DNA from 4 places in the Desulfitobacterium dehalogenans ATCC 51507 genome. Region 4 is predicted to be linked to each of the others. Evidence: riboswitches for the same ligand, from Rfam matches in the RefSeq annotation. Region 4 holds a riboswitch; each other region holds the start of a gene.
What was found. Region 4 has a riboswitch for cobalamin ahead of DESDE_RS01680 (anaerobic ribonucleoside triphosphate reductase). Riboswitches for the same ligand answer to the same signal wherever they lie in the genome.
Positions count from the first base shown of each region.

Region 1: linked by a shared signal. The riboswitch ahead of DESDE_RS05985 (bifunctional cobalt-precorrin-7 (C(5))-methyltransferase/cobalt-precorrin-6B (C(15))-methyltransferase) and the one ahead of DESDE_RS01680 (anaerobic ribonucleoside triphosphate reductase) in region 4 are both predicted to bind cobalamin.
Region 2: linked by a shared signal. The riboswitch ahead of cobT (nicotinate-nucleotide--dimethylbenzimidazole phosphoribosyltransferase) and the one ahead of DESDE_RS01680 (anaerobic ribonucleoside triphosphate reductase) in region 4 are both predicted to bind cobalamin.
Region 3: linked by a shared signal. The riboswitch ahead of DESDE_RS13185 (ABC transporter substrate-binding protein) and the one ahead of DESDE_RS01680 (anaerobic ribonucleoside triphosphate reductase) in region 4 are both predicted to bind cobalamin.

Region 1 covers NC_018017.1:1,231,828-1,235,016, forward strand. The annotation lists gene DESDE_RS05970 (glycosyltransferase family 8 protein) at 1-427, shown strand, start outside; gene cbiD (cobalt-precorrin-5B (C(1))-methyltransferase CbiD) at 474-1,613, shown strand; cobalamin riboswitch at 1,655-1,833, shown strand; gene DESDE_RS22970 (hypothetical protein) at 1,789-1,995, shown strand; gene DESDE_RS05985 (bifunctional cobalt-precorrin-7 (C(5))-methyltransferase/cobalt-precorrin-6B (C(15))-methyltransferase) at 2,000-3,189, shown strand, end outside.
Region 2 covers NC_018017.1:2,767,875-2,771,063, forward strand. The annotation lists gene DESDE_RS13345 (ATP-binding protein) at 1-910, opposite strand, end outside; cobalamin riboswitch at 1,065-1,242, shown strand; gene cobT (nicotinate-nucleotide--dimethylbenzimidazole phosphoribosyltransferase) at 1,343-2,482, shown strand; gene cobU (bifunctional adenosylcobinamide kinase/adenosylcobinamide-phosphate guanylyltransferase) at 2,501-3,115, shown strand; gene cobS (adenosylcobinamide-GDP ribazoletransferase) at 3,117-3,189, shown strand, end outside.
Region 3 covers NC_018017.1:2,735,729-2,738,917, reverse strand. The annotation lists gene DESDE_RS13190 (FecCD family ABC transporter permease) at 1-70, opposite strand, end outside; gene DESDE_RS13185 (ABC transporter substrate-binding protein) at 159-1,130, opposite strand; cobalamin riboswitch at 1,248-1,391, opposite strand; gene DESDE_RS13180 (phasin family protein) at 1,536-1,835, shown strand; gene DESDE_RS13175 (ABC1 kinase family protein) at 1,863-3,189, shown strand, end outside.
Region 4 covers NC_018017.1:354,753-357,941, forward strand. The annotation lists gene DESDE_RS01680 (anaerobic ribonucleoside triphosphate reductase) at 1-1,835, opposite strand, end outside; cobalamin riboswitch at 1,967-2,151, opposite strand; gene DESDE_RS01685 (sensor histidine kinase) at 2,419-3,189, shown strand, end outside.

The sequences.
Region 1 (3,189 bases), 880 kb from region 4:
TCATGTCAGGCTTAATATGGCTGAAGACAGCACCTATGTCAATTCGGGGGTTATGATGATGAACTTGTCTCTGCTGCGCCAGGAACAGGATATTCATGAAGTCTATGAATATATTGAGGGATATAAGCATCGCTTATTTCTACCTGACCAAGATGTCCTTAATGGAGTTTATAGTGATAGAACGCTGACTGTGGATGCGAAAATCTATAATCTTAGTGAACGGTATTATGTTCTCTATAACCTGAATCCCAAGTATTGGGATGCGAAGATTGACCTGGATTGGGTCCGCAATAATACCGTGATTATCCATTATTGTGGCCGCAACAAACCCTGGAAGGAAAATTATATGGGGGAATTGGATGTTTTCTATAAAGACTATGCACAAAAGGTTCATGACAAAATGAAGGATTTTGAGACGACGAGGTGAAATGATAGCATTATAGTTGAATACGATAATAGATGGGGCGGCTGATATGAGGAAAGAGATGAAGGACAGGCATTCATGGAAAATGGGCTTTACTACGGGCAGCTGTGCAGCCGGGGCGGCAAAAGCCGCATGCTTCTTACTGAAAGGATTAAATCAAGGAACACAAGTAGATATCCCACTGCCCCAAGGGGAACGGCTTCAATTATCCATACATCGATGGGAAATGGAAAAGGATATAGCTCGTGTAGGTATTATCAAAGATGCAGGGGATGATCCTGATGTCACCCATGGTTTGGAAGTGGTAGCTCAAGTGCGGGTTCTTTCTGAAAAAGGAGAAATCCTCATTCGCGGGGGTCAAGGTATTGGCGTCGTTACCAAAAAAGGACTTCAGATTCCTCCAGGGGAAAGCGCTATTAACCCTGTTCCCCGGTCAATGATTCAGGCAGCGGTACGAGAAGTATTTCCCCAGGAAGAAGTCCTGGTGGTGATTGAGGTGCCTGATGGAGAAGAGCTTGCTTCGAAGACCCTGAATCCTCGTTTGGGAATTAGGGGAGGGCTATCGATTTTAGGCACAACAGGTATAGTTCGGCCTATGTCAGAGGAAGCGTTCAAGAATTCTATTCTGCCTGAGCTGGATCAAGCCGTTGCTTATGGACATAAAGCCATTGTTCTAACTCCTGGCAATTATGGTTTCAGAGCAGCTACGGCGGAACTGAAAGTTCCTGAGGAAGCCATTATTCAGATGGCCAATTTTGTGGGCTTTCTGCTGGAGGAGGCTGCCTATCGCAAGATCGAGAAAGTGCTTCTCTTTGGTCATATTGGTAAATTGATTAAAGTAGCCGGGGGGATTTTCCATACCCATACCCATGTTGCCGATGCCCGGATGGAAATTTTAGTGGCTCATGCCGCACTGAATGGTATTGACCGGAACTTTTTGCAGACCATAGCGGAGTATCCAACGGTTGAAGGTGCTGCTGAAGAAATTCGTACCAAGGGTTGGGGAAATCTTCTGTTTAAATTAGCAGAAAGGGCGAGTTGTCGGGCTCAAGAGCATGTGCATGGGGAAGTGCAGGTGGGAACCGCCTTTACTTTGCTTAACGGTGAGATCATTGCCTGGGATGATCAGGCCAAAGAGATCTGCAAAGAATTTTGGCATTGGCCGCAGATAGAGAAGGAATTTAGGTAAAAGTAGAGAATAACTTAGTAATTCGAATTAAATTGTCACAACAATCGGATAATACTCAAGGTTCCTCTTTTGAGGATGAAAAGGGAAGTCGGTGAAAATCCGGCGCGGTCCCGCCACTGTGAACCACGAGTGCCTCCTTATAGCCCACTGGGATAATCCTGGGAAGGGGGGAGGCATGAAGACTGGAAGTCAGGAGACCTGCCTTGAACATTGCATTACGCCCACGAGCGATGGGTGTGGTGATTATTTCGGAATAACCGAAGGGAAAAACCAAAGAGCCGCTCAGGGCTCTTTTTTATTTCACTATAAATCGCGGCAGAATTGGGCAAAGCCGAAGGCTTGGTTAATTAACGAAATAGTGGTTAAACAAAGGGGAAGGTGATGGGATGATCCAAATATTGGGGATAGGCCCTGGTACAAGAGCATGGGTTTCCCAGGCTGTTGAAGAAATGGTCCATCAGAGCGATGTTTTGGTAGGAGGGCAACGAGCCTTAAAGCTCTTTCCGGATTTCAAGGGAGAGTCATACCGGGTCAGTGGAAATTTAGCTGAAACCTTGGAAACCTTGCAGAGAGTATTACAGCAGGGAAAAAAGGCAAGTGTCCTGGTTTCTGGCGATCCAGGTTTTTATAGTCTGCTTCCTTGGTTGAAAAGGGAGTTCCCGCAAGAAGAAATCCAGGTGTTGCCTGGCCTTAGCTCCATTCAGCTTGCTTTTGCACGAGCAGGGATCCCCTGGCAGGATGCAGAGTTGCTCAGTGTCCACGGCCGTCCGCTGAATTGCTTACCTTTACATCTCAGCCGCCCCTTGGGAGTTCTCACTGGGGGTGAAAACTCACCTCAGAAGATTGCTGAGTATTATCATACCTATGACTTCAATCCGCAGATCTCTCTTGGCAATGCCTTGACTTATCCGGAAGAGCGTTGGTTAAATACAGATGCTCATCAGCTCATGGATTTGGAAGAAGATTTCTCTAATGCGGTGATGATCCTCTACCCTGAAAATCCAGAGGATAAGTCGGCTCAATCCTTGCTTTCATTGCCTAAGAGCTTTGGTATCAAGGATGAGGAGTTTGTTCGTGGCAATGTTCCCATGACTAAGAATGAGATTCGGATTCAAGTTCTGGCTAAGGCAGAGATTACCCCTTCGACCCGGGTCTTGGATGTGGGAGCAGGGACGGGTAGCATAAGCATTGAAGCGGCGCTTTTAGCTCATCGTGGCTGCGTTTATGCCATAGAAGAAAATCCGGAGGCACAGGAGCTTATTCTGAAGAATCAAGAGAAGTTTCGGGTAAGAAATTTGCGACTGGTTCGTGGATCTGCGCCTCAAGCGTTACAGGAAATCCCCCCTATGGATGTCTGTATTATTGGCGGTAGTCATGGGCAGATTCGGGAGATTTTACTTCAAGCTCCCTTGGCGCCTGGGGGAAGGGTTGTATTGACTGCCGTAACTTTAGAGACATTAGCTCATGGTATGGAAGCCTTAAAAAGCTTGCAATATGAGGATGTTGATGTGGTTTCGATCCAAGCTGTACGCTGGAAGGGTATTAAGGATATTCATCTTGCCCAGGCCCAAAACCC
Region 2 (3,189 bases), 1.9 Mb from region 4:
CCTGTAGATCTGTTTTCGATAATTCAACGAGACGTAGTCCTTGATCACAATATTCCTGCAATAGAGCCTTAACCAAGGAAGATTTACCCGTCCCACGGTTGCCGTAAAGAATCACATTATTGGCCGGAAGATCTTTCAGGAAAAATTCAGTGTTTTGAAGGATGATTCCCTGCTCCCGTTCTTGATTAATCAATTTGTTTATGCGCATGGGATCGGGGCGTACCCCTTCAAGCCTTTCTGTCTCGCCCCTCCATTTGAGAGCTATACACTGACCAAACAATCCTGTACCCATAGTTTGATAATAAGAAAGGAGAGCCTCCACCATTTCTTCTGCCGTCCCTTGAAGCAGACTTTGCTTCAGCCTTCTTTGCCAAGACCAGAGATAACCCTCAGCATAACTTTCTTCTTGCCCATAGGTTTCCGTAGGATAAGCATCCCCCATCTTCATCTCCTGAAGACTTATCCATATGGGCCAGGTTTTAGGGTGCAAAGGAGCTTCTTGCCAGAGAGCCAGGTTTTCCATCTCCTGCTCTTCGCACCGCGCATTAACCGCATCCTTGATCTCTTCAGCCGTCAGTTCAGCGATCTCTCGTAAATACAGCAGCTCCCGCCCTGCCAGTTGGCGAAGCCCGGTCGATACCCTATTCTTCCCCCCCTGGGCTGCTTGCCTGGTGAGCTCATTGTCATCCTGGAGAATACGTTCCCAAAGATAATCCGGCCAATGAACCTGGGTAGCTAAGGAGCAGAAATGATGGTAGTCTTTATAGATTTCCATAAGATCAAATTCTTTGCTCCCAATTTTCTGAAGCAGACTCTGGCAAGAAGCCGCCACTGGGTCTCCTATTAAGCCACGGAACACAACCATTCCATCAAAAAGAAGGGATAATCGAGTTATTTTTGTCCTATTCACGCAATGCACATCCTTATGTGTTCTAGTACAACTCCTAGACACTATCATAAATCCTTCAATTCCTTAAGTAAAGGGTTGATCTTACCGGAATCTCTCTTTTAATACAAGCCAACTACTTGACAAACTCTCCTTCTTTGGTATTCTATAATTAATTAAAAATTAAACCATTCTTTGGTGCCCCCACGGGGGGGAGAATAGGGAAACCGGTGTGATTCCGGTGCGGACCCACCACTGTGTAGGATGAGCTTAAACCATAACCACCGGCAACGCCGGGAAGGGGTAAAAAGCGTTTGAATCCAAGCCAGGAGACCTGCCAGGAATGTATAAAGCCTTTCCATGGGTGAATTTGGAAAGCAGCGGCGATGAAGGCAAAGTCCCGACCACTTATTAAGTGGCGGGACTTTATTTTTTTTACAAAGGAGAGGAATAAAGATGAGTAAAACCGAATTAGAACAGGACAAGCTATGGGATGATTTCTTTAAACAGGAGAACCTGGGTGCTGCTTCCCTTGAGGAATGTGAAGCCGCATTGAACCATCTTATCCAGGGAATACGCGGTCTTGACGAACAGGCTATGGAAGCGGTACAAGCACGCTTGGATTCCCTGACCAAACCTCAGGGCAGTTTAGGGGTCCTGGAGACAATTGCCAAGCAATTGGGGGGGATTCAAGGGCAACCTTGGCCGGAAGTAGAAAAAAAGGCCATCCTCGTCATGGCCGGAGATCATGGTGTGGTGGCCGAAGGTGTCAGTGCCTTCCCTCAAGAAGTAACCCCGCAGATGTTCTATAACTTTTTAAGTGGCGGTGCAGGGATCAATGTCCTGGCTCGCCATGCCAACGCTGATGTGATCTGCACCGATGTGGGAATGGCTTTTCCTCTGGACCCGCCTGAGCTCATGGTTCACCGCATCATGAACGGAACTCATAACATGGCTCTGGGACCCGCCATGAGCCGCAAAGAAGCTCTCCTCTCCCTGCTGACCGGAGCTAAAATCGCCCGCCAGGCTATTGATTCCGGAGTAAATGTCCTGGCTACTGGGGAAGTAGGGATTGGCAATACGACTCCCAGTGCAGCCATTATTTCTCTCATTACGGGCTTGCCCCCCCAAGAGGTTACCGGACGGGGAACAGGTCTGGATGATGCGGGACTCATCCGCAAACAAGAGGTTATCGCCCGTTCTATCGAAATCAATCAGCCGGATCCCCAGGATGGGATGGATGTTCTCAGCAAAATAGGCGGTTTAGAGATCGGTGCCCTAGCTGGAGCAATTCTTCAAGCAGCCTTTTCCCGTGTCCCCATCCTTTTAGATGGAGTAATCTCCACGGCAGCCGCACTCATTGCTACACGTCTCTGCCCCACGGCCCGCTTCTTCCTGATTCCTTCTCATTCTTCCGTGGAAATTGGCCATATTACCGCCTTGAAAGAACTGGATCTGAAACCCATCATGCACCTGGATTTCAGACTGGGAGAAGGAACAGGGGCCGCTATCGGCTTCCATCTCCTGGATGCCTCCATCCGCATTCTCAATGAGATGGCTACTTTTGAATCCGCAGGGGTCAGCAGTAAAAACTAAGCATCATTGGAGGTAACTATGTCGGATTTTGTTCTCATAACCGGCGGGGCCCGCAGCGGTAAAAGCCGCTTTGCCGAGCTCCTGGCAGCCCATCCCGGTCTGCCCGTAATCTACATTGCCACAGCACAAGTCTACGATGAGGAAATGGCTTTGCGTGTCAAAAAACATCAAGACCAGCGTCCTTCCCATTGGGACTTAGTGGAAGAGCCCCTTGCCCTCTCATCGGTGTTGGAACGACATGCCCAGGACAAGGCGGTACTCTTGGTGGACTGTGTGACCCTGTGGCTGACCAATCTTCTTCTTGCCAACTATCCGGCAGAGGATGATTTGCCTGAGCAGGAGTATACCCGAGCCCTCCATAGGATAGAGCAGGAGATTCTGGAACAGGTCCGCACCATCGCTCATATAGCCCAGGATATTACCCCTCAGGTGATTATGGTCACCAATGAGGTGGGAGACGGTATCGTTCCCGATAATCCTCTTTCCAGAGTGTATCGGGATCTGGCCGGCAGGGCCAACCAGATCCTCGGTCAAGGTGCCCAACAGGTCTATTCGGTCGTTGCCGGTTATCCGACGGAGATCAAAGCCACCGGCCAGGCTTTATTGGATTCCTTGCGGCGCGAGGATTCCTAGCATGCGCAAATTATGGATCGCCCTGACCTTTCTCACACGAATACCTCTTCCACAGCCGGAAAATGTGACCACGG
Region 3 (3,189 bases), 1.9 Mb from region 4:
CGGAAAGAAGCAGGAGAAAGGACAGGGCCAAAATCCATGTGATGCCTTTGGGGAAAGTTCTGGAATTCATCTCATGTTGTCCTCCTTAAATTCAAGTCAATAAGTCTCTCCCCATACTGAATACTATATGCCGTATCAAAAATACAAAAGGCTGCGGGTTAGAAAAGATCCGGATAAAGGGCTTTGGCGATCGTCTCCAGGCCGTCAATGATCCGGGGACCGGAGCGGGTAACCATATCACTGTCCAGATCGTAAATACGGTCATGGGCAATAGCATCAATGCCTTGCCAAGCTGGACGGGCTAAGATAGTGGCCTTTACATTATCCATATAGTAAGAGTAGGTGCTCAGGATAACCTGAGGGTTCTTATCAATCACCTGCTCCTCGCTGTATTGTGCCCAGTTTTGGACATCACTGGCGATATTGATTCCCCCCGCTTTGGTGATGAGCTCATTAAGAAAAGTTCCTTCACCGGCGGTAAAAAGGCCCGGATCCACTTCAATCCATACCTTGACCCGGTCGGATTCCTTGATAGTCCCCACTTTATCCGCAATGGCCTGTTCCTTTTCGTTCATTCCTTGGACCACTGTCTGTGCCTGTTTCTGGGTATTGGTGATGTATCCCAGTTTCTCGATGGCTTGATAAGTGCTTTCCAGACTTTGCGGGTTTAAATGAACCACAGGGATACCTAAATTGCGCAGGGAGTTGATAAAGTCTTGGTTATGCATCCCTGTAACAACCAAATCCGGTTTGAGCTGGATGAGCTGTTCCATATTAGGGTTTAAACTATCTGCAAAGACGTATTCCGCTTTCTCCTGGATACCCACCGGGTAATTATCATAGACGGTTAAGCTGATAAGCCTGTCATCCAGGCCCAGAGCACTTAAGATCTCCGTGGAGGGCGGGGCCAGGCAAATAATGCGCAGGGGTTCCTTTTCCAGGGTGGTTGCCACTCCTGTATCGTCTGTGTAAGTTAAAGGGTAACTTGTGGACTGGTTGGTATCTTGTCCAGCCGGTGTTTCGGGAGAAGCCGCACCTTGCTGTGAGGTTGGATTGCAGCCGCTGATCAAAAATAAGGTCACCCCTAGGGTTATGAGCAGGGTGAGCAGTGTCCGTTTTTTTCTATTCATTTGGGTTCTCCTTTCATGTTAGGGTGGCAAGACAAAATAAAAACCTTTTACCGCCAGGATAAAAGGTTTTTGCTGCACTATGTGGACTCTTGCAGCGCCTATTTCCTGTCCTCGAGGAGGGTCGCTGATGATTAGGCAGGTTCCTGACTTGGGAGTGATGACTCACTCGTTTCACAGTGGCGGGACCGTGCCGGAATTGAACCGGCTTCCCTTTTAACTCTATCCAAAAATGGATTGAGAACCTAATCGTACAGTATTGAATTAAGATCATTATAAGGCATTCACCTGACAATGCCAAGATGCACTTAGAGTATGCCTTCATGGCAAATAAAGAATCGTTTTCAGAAATCCCGTGAATACTAATGCAAGGACTCGCATAGAAATCATGACAGGGGGATGTATATTATGCAAGATATAGTAAAGAAAGGTTTATCCTTGGGATTAGGCTTGGCGGTCGTGAGCAAAGAGCAAATCGAGAAGGTCGTGGACGAATTGGTAAAGAAGGGGGAGCTGTCTGCCGGCGAATCCAAGGAATGGATGAATGAGCTGATCCAAAAGGGAGAGGATCAGCAGGATGAAATCTATACCAAGATTAAGGAACAAGTGCAAAAAATCCTGGCAGAACTTAATCTTCCCAGTAAAGCGGACATGGAAAGGCTGGAGAATCGAATCGCTCAATTGGAAAACCAGAAGCCTGGGGAATGAACTTGGGGATAGATTAGGGGTATTAGCATGATTGGAAGAAAAATTCGTCATGTTCATCGGTATAAGGAAGTTGCCACGGTATTGGCCCGTAATGGATTCAGCCTCATCCTGGAAGAGATGGGGCTTATTAATTTTATCTCTTATTCCAGGCGGATGTTGAGGAGAGAAGAAGAGGCGGACTCCCAAACTCTCGGTCAGCGTTTGCGTAAGGCCCTGGAGGAATTAGGGCCTACTTATGTTAAGATTGGGCAGATTGCCAGCACTCGGCCGGATATTATTCCGGATTACCTGATCACTGAACTGGAAAAACTGCAGGATCAGGTTCCCCCCTTTTCCTTTGCCGACGTTCGCCAAATTATTGAAACGGAACTGGGAGCCCTGCCGGAAGATATTTTTCAGCATTTTGAGGAAAAACCGGTGGCGGCTGCCTCTATCGGGCAAGTCCACTATGCTGTTCTCAAAACAGGGGAGAATGTAGCGGTGAAAATCCAGCGCCCTCATATTGCCCGGACCATTGAGACGGATCTGGAAATACTTCTGGACTTGGCTGCTTTGGCGGAAAAGCGCGTGGATTGGGCAGCTCTGTATCATGTAAAGGATATGGTGGAGGAATTCGCTAATTCCTTGCGCAATGAATTGGACTATGAGATTGAAGGAAGCAATGCCGAACGGATGGGGAAGCAATTTCAAGGAGATCCCACGATTCGCATTCCTAAAGTCTATAAAGAGTACTCTAATAAAAAGGTCTTGACTCTGGAATATATTCAAGGGGTAAAACTCAGCCAATTCGAGACTCTTGAAGCGCTGGGTTATGATCGTAAGGTACTAGCGGAAAACCTGATCAAAGCTATGTTTAAACAAATCTTAATCGAGGGTTTTTTTCATGGGGACCCTCATCCGGGAAATATTTTCGTTTTGCCCCAGCAGGTTATTTCCTTGATCGATTTCGGCATGATCGGCAGACTTTCCCCGGATATGAAGGATCATTTCGCTTCCCTGGTCATTGGGATGATGCGGCGGAAGACGGAGGACATGGTGGAGGCCGTGTTTGCTATGGGGATCGTTCCAGAGGATATGGACCCCAAGGCATTGTATCGGGATGTGGATTTATTAAGAGAGAAGTACTTGGATGTTCCTATGAGTGAAGTTGATCTGGGCAATGCCGTCAACGATCTGTTTAAGGTGACCTATAAACACCGGATTATTATTCCCGCCGATCTGGTACTGCTGGGCAAATCCCTTCTAAGCCTGGAAGGCATCGTGGAGCAGCTGGATCCCGAGATCAGTATTATCGATATTGCCGAGCCCTTCGGAGAGCAGCTCCTTAAAGAACGGCTCAATCCAGTCTTTTTCG
Region 4 (3,189 bases):
TTCAGCCCGTATTCCTGCCCGGCTTCATCCATGCGTCGGCGCAGATGCTGGACAATCTCCAGTCCCAATTGGCGGGCTTCTTCCGATTCCCCGTGATGCCGTCCGGTTAAGGCTATAAGGCACTCGGCCAGTCCGATAAAGCCCATGGAAAGGGTTCCGTGCTTCAGCACTTCGCGGATCTCATCATCCCAGCCCAATTGGTCAGAGTCCAGCCAGATCCCCTGCCCCATGAGGAAGGGGAAGTTCTTGACTTTTTTGCGGGCTTGAATCTCAAAGCGTTCCAAGAGCTGGTTGATGACGAGGTCAACTTTCTCATCCAGCATGGTAAAGAATTCAGTGCGGTTTTTGTTGCTTTTTAAGGCGAGACGGGGGAGGTTGATGGTGGTAAAGCTAAGATTCCCCCGGCCAAAGATGGTTTCCCGGGAAGGATCGTAACTATTGCCGATGACCCGGGTGCGGCAGCCCATGTAGGCAATTTCCGTCTCAGGTCTGCCGGGGACATAGTATTGCAGGTTAAAGGGAGCATCGAGGAAGGAGAAGTTAGGGAAGAGTCTTTTGGCACTCACCCGGCAGGCCAGCTGGAATAAATCGTAGTTGGGCTCCCCGGGATTATAATTGATCCCTTCCTTCACTTTGAAGATATGGATAGGGAAAATGGGGGTCTCCCCGTTGCCCAGACCTGCTTCTGTAGCCAGGAGAAGATTTTTGACCACCATACGGCCTTCCGGGGTGGTGTCCATGCCGTAATTGAGGGAGCTGAAGGGAATCTGGGCTCCGGCACGGCTGTGCATGGTGTTGAGATTATGGACCAGGGCTTCCATAGCTTGATAGGTTTTTTTATCCGTCTCGGCGAGAGCCTTTTTAGCGGCAAAGTCCTGGGCCTTCCGAAGGGTAGGCTTGTCCAGTTTAAGGTTAGGAAGGTTTTGGAGCAGAGCTAATTCCTGCTCAAAATAGCCCGGATCAGGGGAAAGGGTGGGCGTATATCCCCCTTGGTTTTCCAGAGTGGAGAACACATCCTTAAGATGGGCTTCCAGCTCTTCCGAATCCATCTCCTGAGGGAATAAAAGCTCGCAGGCTTTGAGCAAGTTTTGTCTGTAAAGTTTAATATAGCTTTTGGCCACACCGGGTGCCATGCCATAATCAAAATTAGGGATGCTTTGGCCGCCGTGCTGGTCGTTCTGGTTGGATTGAATGGCGATGCAAGCCAAAGCGCTGTAGCTTTGGATATCGTTGGGTTCTCTTAAGAAGCCGTGGCCGGTCCCAAAGCCCTCTTTGAAGAGTTTTATAATGTCGATCTGGCAGCAGGTGGTGGTGAGGGTGAGAAAATCCATATCATGGATGTGAATATCTCCCTCTTTGTGGGCTTTAGAGTGTTCTGGCTTTAAGACAAACATCTCATTGAATTGTTTAGCCCCTTCGGAGCCGTAGCGCAGCATGGTGCCCATGGCGGTATCCCCGTCAATATTGGCGTTTTCCCGCTTCATATCGTTGTCTTTGGCTTCTTTAAAGGTGAGATCCTCATAGACTTTCATAAGCCGGGTATCCATTTCCCGGACCCGGGTCCGTTCTGCCCGATAGAGAATGAACTCTTTGGCTGTGCGGGCGTGGCCTTTTTCGATAAGAATCTTTTCTACAGCGTCCTGAATTTCCTCCACGGAAGGAACTCTTTTATGTAGGTTGATCTCGAGGTAGTTGACCACTTCCTCAGCAAGAAGGAGGGAGGATTGATAGTCCTTGCCTCCTGTGGCGCTGGCCGCCTTAAAGATGGCGCTGGCTATTTTCTCAATGTTAAAGGGAACTTCTCGTCCGTCTCGCTTGCGAATCTTAGTAATCAAATAAAATCTACCTCTTTTCTCAATCTAATCTCCTGACATCTGATAAAGAAACAAAAACTTCCCGACAGAGATGTCGAGAAGCTAAAAACAACATGCCATTAGCAGTCCAACATACTCTATACTCCGTAGAGTTGGTGGTATACCCATAGGCAGGTCTTCTGACTTAGGATCATCTATACTTCTTACCTTCCCGAAAACCTTTTCAGTGGTCATGCCAAGAAGCATATCTCCCTTACAGCGGCGGGACCGTGCCGGATTCTAACCGGCTTCCCTTTTCACCTGTGGTCACACAGTCACCTATGAGATTCCTTGATCAATGGATCAGTTTTATTATACATCAAAATCCTATCGAACACCATATATAGATAAAAATTAGTGAAGAGACACTATATATAGTGGGTCTATAACCAAAATCAGAGCCAAGGTTTAATGAAATCATATCCTAAAACCAAGGAGAGTGTCAACGATCTAAATCACAGATGTACCGAAGCAAAAAGTAAAAGACTTGTCATCCGATGATAAATCGATAAAAATAGAGGTATAACTAAGAAGATAGTTAGAGAGTTTACTTAAGGAGATAAAGATGAGCCAACGTTACAGGACCTTCATATCGATTTTGTTTGGATTGATTAGTTTTGTCGGGGTTTTCTTTGCAAGTCGATTTGATTTTAATGGGTTTTCCATTAACATTACATGGAGTTTGATGCTTCCCTTGTTGGTGGCATTAGCCTGGGGGACTAAGTATGGTGTTATTAGTGTTGTAGCCAGCCCTATTATTTTTTATCCGTTTATTCTAGGGAGTTATAACGGTTGGGCATCGCTGATTCCTTCCCTATCTCTTTTGCTTTGGGTTCTTATTCACGGATATGGGAGTGAAAAACGCCAGAAATCAAAGAAGAGAGTCTATAATCTCTACTTTCTACAGTTGATATATGTGCTTATCCGATTTGTGGTTTATATCACTCTATTCCCGATACTTATTCGATTCAATGAAGTGATTACACCGTTTTGGAATCCTCAAGCCTATACGGAAATAGATATGGGGATTATTCTTTTATTCGTAATCAAGGGAATCATTGTCGAATCCATTTTATTAGGCTTTTGCGATGCAGTGCTCCTCCTTCCTTTTGTTCGCAAATTTTTTAACCTCCCCATCTCTAGTGGAGCAAGATATAACACGTATATTTTGTCCGCAATTGTTCTTTTCGGTTTATGTTTTACCTTAGCTGTATTAGGAATTTACAACTATATTTCGGATGAGATCCCCTTTTTTTCATGGAATCTCAATCCCAGTGAAGAAACCCGAGTCACCTTCTTATTTGCAATTATTTTGTTTTTTATTATGGGTGGGATC